DNA from 2 places in the Trichocoleus sp. DQ-A1 genome. Region 1 is predicted to be linked to the other one. Evidence: riboswitches for the same ligand, from Rfam matches in the RefSeq annotation. Region 1 holds a riboswitch; the other holds the start of a gene.
What was found. Region 1 has a riboswitch for cyclic di-AMP ahead of ntrB (nitrate ABC transporter permease). Riboswitches for the same ligand answer to the same signal wherever they lie in the genome.
Positions count from the first base shown of each region.

Region 2: it holds a riboswitch for cyclic di-AMP, as region 1 does, so the genes downstream of both, NDI33_RS11380 (glycosyltransferase family 1 protein) here and ntrB (nitrate ABC transporter permease) in region 1, are expected to answer to the same signal.

Region 1 covers NZ_JAMPKE010000064.1:2,896-7,763, reverse strand. Annotated here, with positions in the region: gene NDI33_RS27580 (hypothetical protein) at 21-188, shown strand; gene NDI33_RS27575 (ATP-binding protein) at 355-1,632, opposite strand; gene NDI33_RS27570 (DUF1830 domain-containing protein) at 1,801-2,079, opposite strand; cyclic di-AMP (ydaO/yuaA leader) riboswitch at 2,338-2,559, shown strand; gene ntrB (nitrate ABC transporter permease) at 2,659-3,513, shown strand; gene NDI33_RS27560 (ABC transporter substrate-binding protein) at 3,733-4,868, shown strand, end outside.
Region 2 covers NZ_JAMPKE010000009.1:92,798-97,665, reverse strand. Annotated here, with positions in the region: gene NDI33_RS11390 (pentapeptide repeat-containing protein) at 1-274, shown strand, start outside; gene NDI33_RS11385 (hypothetical protein) at 389-610, opposite strand; gene NDI33_RS11380 (glycosyltransferase family 1 protein) at 973-2,250, opposite strand; cyclic di-AMP (ydaO/yuaA leader) riboswitch at 2,414-2,626, opposite strand; gene NDI33_RS11375 (polyribonucleotide nucleotidyltransferase) at 3,265-4,868, opposite strand, start outside.

The DNA of each region.
Region 1 (4,868 bases):
AATTCACCTAGCGCTCAATCGTGACTCCACCCCTTCGAGAATTTCAGGTGGTTAGTCTTGGCTGGCTGACCAATCTTTGCGTCTGGGTTGGGTTGAAGTGGATGCACCCCCAACAGCAGCCAGTGTTTCGCTCTATTGACTCTCCAAGGCTGCACCTACGCTCCCGCACGGGCACCTACGGCTTTTGAAGGGGTTCAAGAATTTTGGAGAGTCTTGCAGGTCGTCTGCTTGACCCTAAACTAGCAGTTGTTTCCCGAAAACAGGCTTCATCGCTATATGATCCGAGTTTAGAGTTCAAATCCCAGACTGTTCTAAGGAGTCTGGGGTTTCATCTTTAAAAATTAGTTGAAAGTGCTATACCTGGGTTGTTGAAGGCGTCACGATTTCCTCAGAAGTATTCACTGCTAACGGTAAAATGACAGTGAAGGTGGAGCCAATGCCTACTTGTGAAACTAGCTCTATTCTTCCTTGTAATAATTTTACCAACCGCGAGACAATCGCTAATCCTAAACCTGTACTTTCCGGAAGGAAAGACTTTTCTTGGGGAATAGAGCGAAAGTAGGGTTCAAATATACGAGCTTGGTCTTCTGGAGGAACGCCGATTCCCGTATCGCTGATAGCGATTGCCCACTCTTTATCTGATAGCGTTTGGCACCTTAATTTAATCGTTCCAGAGTCGGTGTAACGAATCGCGTTACTAAAGAGATTAGTAATAATTTGCTGTAGTCTCAGGGGATCTGTCAGCACCCGATCGGGGGCGCATGTTGGGTGTAGTCCTTCTCGAAGAGCAGCACAGCTATCGGCGCTAGCCGAATCGTAATCAACGATTATCTGTAGCTGTTTGGAATCCGCCAAAGGTTCTACCATTTCCAGAATATTTTGAATTAAAGAGCGTACATCTGTTACAGATGGCTGCAATTTCATTTTCCCCGCTTCATAGCGAGAGATTTCCAACGCATCGTTGATTAATCGAAGTAGCTGTCGTCCATTTCGTAGCACTTTCTCAATGTGTTCTAGATTCGGAAGGTTATTGCTCTCCTCCTGCTTCCGTTGTTGTTGGCGCAAAAATAAATCTGAGTAGCCAATAATGGAAGTAAGGGGAGTTTTCAATTCGTGGGCTAGATGAGAAAGGTTATCTTTATTCGCCCGAAGCAAACGAGTTAATTCTTGATTGGTCAATTTTAACTGACTTTGCAGCTGTTGGAGTTCGTGCAATCGCTCATCCATGTAGCTTTTAAAACATTGAGCGATCGCTTCATCCACTACTGTATCAATCAGACGAATGACTCGGATTATCTCAATCGGTGATGAGTCTAGCAACTCTCCCTCTAAGGTGGAAACGATTGTCTCCCGTAAAATTCGGTATTCGCGGACAATTTCTACTGGATCGTAACCTTGTTCAGCCCGAAGTATACCATGTTCTAAACTTGCATCTACTAACGACTGAACATCACTGTCTTGAAACTTAGAAAGTACAGTCGCTAATGCCTTGAGGACACGGGGGAGGCTGTCGCGCAAACCCTTGTAAGATAATTCTGCTGCGGTCTCAATTCGACTATCAGCACGGACAGCTTCAATCCATTTCTCTACAATCGTGGCAGATTTATCGATCAGTAATTGACTAAAATCCATCATTTTTTGGCGCTATTGACTCGTTTACAAATGCTCTCCATAGACTAAGATTAGCTTGGGGAGTAGCTAATTTGTTTTTCCTTCTTGCTTTCGCGCCCAAATACTTCGCCTATAAGCTCTTAAAATGTTTTTAATCAAAAGCCACCCTAAGGGTTAAAAACTTCATTTTCAGGTGCTCATTTCTTCATGTACGCGGAGATTAGCGCAGGAAATTACTTCTATTAAAGCTAAGTTTTCAGTAAAAATTTTTGTTGGGTTAGTATGTATTTCTAGTTGGGAGTCTGGTAAGGATTTAAACAATAAACGTTGCCCAGGGAAAACAATCCGTTCAAAGTTTAAGTCTTGAGTATTATCAACTCTAACAATTTGAATCTTATTTGTGCAATTTGTATAAAAACAAAGTATTTGTTCGGAAGGTTCAGAAACCAAAGAGGAGAATACTGACATCATATTGGGTGCCTTGAACGAACGATAAAATTGGCTGATTAACAAGATAGATAATATAAACTTCGACTGCTTCAAGCGGCTTCTACCTAAAGATGGGGTTGAAGGAAGGCAAGATGTAGTGGAGAATACAAACATCACTAGAATGCCTCAAAAAGTTCGTAAACTATTGTGAATTTGATGGAGAAGCGATCTCTAGAAAGCTATGTCTTCGGAAAGGTGGACTGTCTTAAAAAGGCGTGCTAAGCTTATCGGTTAATCCGAGTAAGTCAGCCTAATTCAGCGTCTTAGCAAGCGATCGCTCTGTATAAGCGCTGGAACGGAGGAACCAATTAATGGGGCGTATCTCTGCCAGGAGTAAGGCAAAAGGTGTAAGGCGGAATAAAAAACTGTTTATTTATCCTTCATCCCTTATCCATTAGAGAAGAGCATCTCTCAGCTCTAGCCCGTCAGCTAACTTCGTAGGCATTGAGAGGAGACTGAAGAGTCAGCATTTTTTGAAATGTTCTGAACTCATCAGTGTCCCCGGCTGGTACTGCTCTACTTTTTTGTACCTGAAGAGTGACTCTGAGGAGCTTCATAATGATATTGCAGCTGAATTTGTCTGCGATTGCAGTTGCTGGACAGGTAGCCTGGAAACGGGCAAAACCCGTTCTGATTCGGGATGTCGTCGTCCTCCCCGCCCTTGGTTTTTTAGGAATTCTCGTTCTGTGGTGGATTGTTGCGCTTTTCAAGCATGAATTAATACCCACCCCACCAGAGGCGTTCGTCAAGAATTTAGACTACATTCTGAACCCCTTTTACCGACGGGGTCCTGGCGATCTAGGGATTGGTTGGTTACTACTGGCAAGCCTTCGACGAGTATTGCTGGGATTTTTGTTAGGTGCAGTTGTTGCCATTCCCATTGGATTTTTGATTGGGATGTCCAAGCAAGCAATGATGGCACTCAATCCCATAATTCAGATTTTCAAGCCAGTATCGCCCCTAGCTTGGTTGCCCATTGCTTTAGCAATTTTTAACCTAGCAGATCCGTCAGCAATTTTTGTTATCTTCATTACCTCTTTGTGGCCCACCATTATTAACACTGCTCTCGGTGTTTCTAGCGTTTCCAAAGATTACCTCGATGTGGCAAGGGTGCTAGAAATGCCCCGTTGGCGACGAATTACCAAGATTATTTGGCCTGCGAGTTTGCCTTATGTCTTCACTGGTTTACGGATTAGTTTGGGAATTGCATGGCTGGTCATTGTCGCTGTAGAAATGCTCACAGGCGGCATCGGGATTGGGTTTTTTGTGTGGGATGAATGGAGTCGCTTAAACCTAAGCTCAGTATTTTTGGCAGTGGTAGTGATTGGGCTGACAGGACTACTGCTGGACTACGCCCTAGGCAAAGTTGAAGCTTTGGTTACTCACCGTCGCCCTAGGGCAACCTCTGTCTAATAATTTTCTGTAAACCTCTGTTAAGTAGGGATGATTCTGCTCTAACAGAAATCGCTAGTGTGAGCGAGACTCACGGCCGTCGTGGTAACGCTGACCGCTCAAACGAGTGGGTTGCGAGACGTAGTACCTACGGCGTCAATTTTTTCAGAGAACTCATGAGCAGTAATCGCTCAAACCTAGTGGCTTGAGCTGAGTGGAAATAAATCGCAAGGACGAATTATGAGTGACACCACAAACTGGACGCGACGAAAATTTCTGGAGGGTATGGGTGCCACAGCAGCAGGAATGGCACTATCATCTTGTGCGATTAGCGGCGATCGCTCAGCGAAAGGACTCACTGAAGAATCCGCATCCATCAAACAAGTCGTAGAGCCAGGATCGTTAGAAAAACCCGATCTGATTGTTGGCTACGTGCCGGTGAATGATTGTGCGCCGTTTGCGATCGCTTGGAAAAAAGGATTTTTCCGCAAGTATGGTCTCAACGTCCAACTTAATCGGGAAGCTAGCTGGGCAACCTCTCGTGACGGCGTAATTTTTGGTCGCACTGATGCCGCCCCCGTAGTCTCTGGTGCCGTCACCAACGCCAGAATCGGTGCTGAAGGCGCACGCCATGCCCCTCTCTGCGCCGCCATGACCATTCACCGACACGGTAACGCCATGACGATGAATCGGAAAATGTGGGAAGCAGGTTTGCGTCCCTGGCGGGAGTATAACGGCGATTTAGAAGCCTTTGGGAAGGATTTCCGCAGCTACTTTGAGAAGCAGCCGCGAGAACAACGAGTTTGGGCAGTTGTCCTCAGTTCTGCCATTTACGAATACTTCGTCCGCTACCTATCCGCCGCCGCCGGAGTCGATCCCCTGAAAGAGTTTCGCGTCATCATCGTTCCCCCACCGCAAATGGTGACGAACGTGCGGATAGGGGCGATGCAAGCCTACATGGTGGCAGAACCTTGGAATACCCGCGCAATTACCGGAAATGAAGGCGTTGGTTTTACCTTCGCTCAAGGCAAAGAAATTTGGTTGGGACACCCAGATCGGCTACTGGGTGTGATGGAATCTTTCATCCAAAAAAATCCCAAAACTTATCGTTCCCTCGTCAAAGCGATGATTGAAGCTTGCCAGTATTGCAGCAAGCCTGAAAACCGCGAAGAAGTAGCAACACTTATTTCCGAGCGTTCCTTTACAGGTGCTAAACCCAAATTTACTCGTCCCGCAATTATTGGCGACTACAATTATGGCGGTTTTGATGGTAAAGCTCGGATTGCGAAAGCCGAGGACAGTACAATCTTCTTCGATATCCCTGACAACATTCCCAAACGTCCAGGAGAACATTCGACATTTCTCTGGCAATCTGA
Region 2 (4,868 bases), on a different contig from region 1:
AGCCAATCTTGTAAGTGCTCATCTCACTGGGGCTGATTTGAGAGGGGCAAACTTGCAGGGAGCTAACCTAGCGAATGCCAACTTAGAAGGTGCCGATCTAACGCAGGCTAATCTGGAAAAAGCTAATTTAACGGGTGTATTTGCAAATAGCGCCGATCTCCAGAAAGCAGACTTAAGTAGTGCCAATTTGAGAGAGGCTAACTTGATAAATGCTAACTTGAAGGATGCGGCTCTCGACAACGCGATTTTGCCGAATAACGTTAAATGGGATTAGTGGGTTTTTCAAAACTAAATATTTGACAAAAATACAAAACTCGGTCAGTTACTGACCGAGTTTTGTTTTGAGCGATCGCCTACGCATAAAGCGCAGATACAATCAGGCTAGGCTCTAGCGTGCAGCCTTTGCCGAGAGCCGAGAAGCTTCTTGCTCCAAAATCCATGATGAAGACAAATCTTCTACAAAACTTTTCTGGTTTAAACTAGCAGCTTCAACTACTCTGACGATCAGTGTTGGCAAGTAAGTGCTATTAACCATCTGATAGCCATAGCCAAAAACCTTGCCAGAGCGTCCGGTTTTCTTATGTAGTACGCTATCTCCGATATTCAGCATGATTTCAACTCTCCTAATTTGGTAATTTGCCGTTTTCTTACTACTTGAATTGCTCTCAAATGATTGGATGGATATCCCGCTTTTACGGACAATCCATCGATTTGGAATAAATTTGTCTAGGGTTGGGGAATAGAGTTCTTGCAAAAATATTGAGAACCTGTCCTAACTTTCGGAAACGAAGAGGGAGTCTCATTTCCTCCTTGCAAGGAACAAAGAAGATTGATTGTTTTTATTGCAAGAAACGCTTATACACTGAAAGCTCACAACGTTGGATGGAAACTCTTTTCTAGTGCCTTTTCTTGCTCGCTATCGGGATGAAAATCCCATCCCAAAGAACTCAGCACTTTTCAGGGGAAAAAATCTCAAGCGACTAGCTGCGGTTTGCTCGCAGATTCAACAACGGCTTGGCACAGTAATTTGGTGTACAGATGACTGAGTCGTAATGCCACGCTATTCCAGCTAAAGGCAATTTCTACCCGTTGGCGACCCATCTGACCTAATTGGTCTCGCCAATCGGGATCGGCGAGGATGCGGTCAATTGCCTGTGCAAAGGAGACTTCATGTTTGGGAGGCACCAGTAAACCCGTTACCTCTGGCACTACGGTAAACTGCAAGCCGCCTACATTGCTTGCAATTACCGGCGTCCGGTTAGCCATTGCTTCAATGGCAACTAAACCGAAGGGTTCGTAATGACTGGGGACAACACACACATCGGCAGCTGAGTAGTAGAGAGGCAAATCGCTATCTTCCACACGACCGGGGAAGCAAGTGAGATCGCCAATGCCTTCTTCAGCTACGATTTTCTCAATGTGATCGCGTTCAATGCCGTCACTCTGTCCCGGACGACTTCCGCCTGCGATGAGGAGCTTTAGGTCGCAAGACTTGCGTAAGCTTGATTTTGCTACAGCTCGGACTAAAGTTTCAATTCCCTTGCGCCGATCGAAACGACCCACATACAGCACTACTTTGGCGTCGCTGGCAATTCCTAGCTGTTGGCGTGCTTCTTGGCGCTGAATGGAACCAAATTTAACGATATCTGTACCGCAGGGAATCATTTCAATCTGTCCCTGAGTGGAAACAAGCGATCGCATTTGATCTTCTTCTTGCGGACTGGTAGCAATCACTCGATCCACTGTTTCCAGACACGCTTTTTCAACGGCAAGTCGTGTGGAAGCGATCGCTGGAATTTCGGAAACTGTACGATACTTTACCGCCCCCAGCGAGTGATAAGTATGTACCTGTATCAAAGGTTGGTGCTTTTTCAGTTCCATTCCCACCCAAGATGACAACCAATAATTGGTATGCACCAGGGTATATTGCCAACCTTCACGCTGCTGAAATGCCTGGAATTGTTCAACAAACTCTGGTAAATAGCAGAAGAGTCGATCCCGACTCATGAATTGGGCTGGCCCAGCGGCTAATCGGATTGTCTGGCAGTTAGGCGTATGCTGAACGACATCCAGTTGCTCCGGAGTGCTGCGGCGAGTGAACATATCCACCTGCCAGCCTTGCTCAGCGAGTGCTAATCCTACTTGACGCACATAGACATTTTGACCTCCAGCTTCTTCTTGCCCAATTTCTACCGCTGGATCGCCATCTACTGAAATTAAGGCGATACGATTTTTTTCAGTCAGTAACATCGGTTGATTTTCTCCTCATAGCTAGCGCACCTGCTCTCCTACGCCAGCAGTTGAAGCACGAAATGTGCCTCTACTCATAGTCGAGGGCAGGTACAACGAAGCGAACAGATACCAGCCAAGGACACTGATGAGATCGCGCAAATTCTATAAAATTGCTGACTCTTCAGTCTCCTCTCAATGCCGACGGAGTTAGCTGACGGGCGAGGACTGAGAGATGTCCCTTTCTGAGGAATTAAGAATGCAAAATTAAACATTAAAATAGTCATCCTATCTTTGTAATTGTTTAATTTTTTATTTTTAATCTCTCATCGATAAGCCCCAAGATTTGGTTCCTCCGCTCCAGCTTCACCTTAATTAGATAAGGTACGTTTTTTAAAGTGAGATACTGGATTAGGCTGACTTATGTAGACTGACTGCAACCTTAACACTACAATTTAAAAATCGTCAACCTACCTTAAGATAGATGTTTTTTAATATACGAGGATGATATCTATACTTACCCTCCAAGGGTCAGACTTGCGACGTCAAGCATTTGATGTGGGCGGATGGGGTAGATAGAGTACATTGGGCTAAGTAAAAAAACCATCAGCTAACTTTTGTTAGCGAACGTTCGCGCACGGCATTAACCTACACGAGAAGAACTGCAACTCGTTATTAATAAAAGCTTTCTACGTCTTTAACCTTTAGTCATTCGTTCAATATCAACCAACTCATAACTAAGAGTTAAAGACTACTAGAAACAACTCTTTACTGTTGCTATGATTCATCTAATTATAGTTTTTATAGCTCGGTGCTAAATCATTTTCAAACGCGAGATATTCGACTTATCGAAGAAGTTAGGAATCTGAACTCCTAGCTTGCAACTCAAATAGGATTGCTATAGCTACGGGATAATTAGATTAGATTTAATAACCGAATGGAATGGTAGTTGTTGAGGGAAAAAGCCTGGTTTAGCGATTAGCGGTTAGCAATTTCAATTCCTAATTGCTAAGCGCTAATCGCTAAGTGGTTTTTTTAACGACTTGCTGCCGCTTCACGAGCAGCTGCCGCTTCATCTGGGTGAATCCCCAAACGCGTCAGATTAATCCGACCTTTGCTATCAATTTCCCGTACCTTGACAATAACTTCATCCCCGACAGCCACTTCATCTTCGACGCGACCGACTCGGTAATCAGCAAGTTGAGAAATGTGGATCATCCCTTCTTTTCCGGGAAGCACTTCCACAAACGCCCCAATTGGAATAATCCGGGTTACGCGACCAGCGTATACATCACCCTCATTCAGCCTCCGCGTCATCCCTTGGATGATGTTGCGGGCTTTCTTCGCCTTCTCGCCATCTACTGCTGAAATCGTGATCGTGCCATCATCCTCAATGTCGATTTTGGCACCCGTTTCTTCAGTGATGCTCTTAATCATCTTGCCTCCAGGCCCGATGACCATGCCAATGAGTTCTGGCTCAATCTTGAGCGTTAGCAAGCGAGGTGCATAAGGTGACATCTCGGTGCGGGGCTGGTCAATGGTTGCCAGCATTTTCTCTAAAATGTGCAGCCTAGCGCCCTTTGCTTGCTCGACGGCTTTGGCAATGATATCCAGAGGCAGTCCGCTGATCTTCATGTCCATTTGCAAGGCAGTGATACCAGTATCGGTACCTGCCACCTTAAAGTCCATGTCACCTAAGAAATCTTCAATGCCCTGAATATCAGTCAGAATGCGAACTTCCTCGCCTTCTTTAATCAGTCCCATTGCTGCGCCACTCACCGGCTTCGCAATGGGCACGCCAGCATCCATCAAAGCCAGGGTGGAACCACACACCGAACCCATCGATGTGGAACCATTAGAAGAAAGAACTTCAGACACCACCCGAATCACGTAGGGGAAGTCTTCCTTCGGCGGTAACACTGGCACTATTGCCCGTGCGGCTAGTGCCCCGTGACCAATTTCCCGACGACCGGGTGCCCGCATCGGCTTGGTTTCCCCAACAGAAAAGGGCGGAAAATTATAGTGATGTAAATAGCGCTTTTCATCTTCTGGATGCAGGTCATCTGCGAGATCCTGAGCATCGCCTGGGGTGCCGAGAGTACAAACAGATAACACCTGGGTCAGTCCTCGGTTAAACAAACCGCTACCATGAACCCGATTGGGCAACAGACCCACGCGACAAGAGACAGGGCGCACTTCATCAAGCTTGCGACCATCTACCCGGACGCTGTCTTCGACAATCTGACGGCGCATCAGCTTCTTGGTGATGTCTTTAAAGACGTTACTCACTGCTTTAGAGTTAGCCGCAGAAGCAACTCGAATGGGGTCGTCTTCAGCTAATTCTGCGATCGCTGCCAGGATTTGTGTCTCTTTGATCTGATCTAAAAGAGCATCGCGGCTATTTTTGTCCAGTTCAAATTTGGAGAGGACTTCTTTGATTTGGGCAGTCGCGCGATCGCGAATAAAATTCTCTAGGGTCGAATCGACTTCCGGCTGGATTTCTTGAACCAATTCAATCCCCAGTGCTGCCATGAGTTCTCGCTGCGCCTCAATCAAGTCGCGCACCGCCTCATAGCCGAAATCAATCGCCTCAATGACATCCTGTTCTGGCAGCTGATTCGCTCCAGCTTCGACCATAA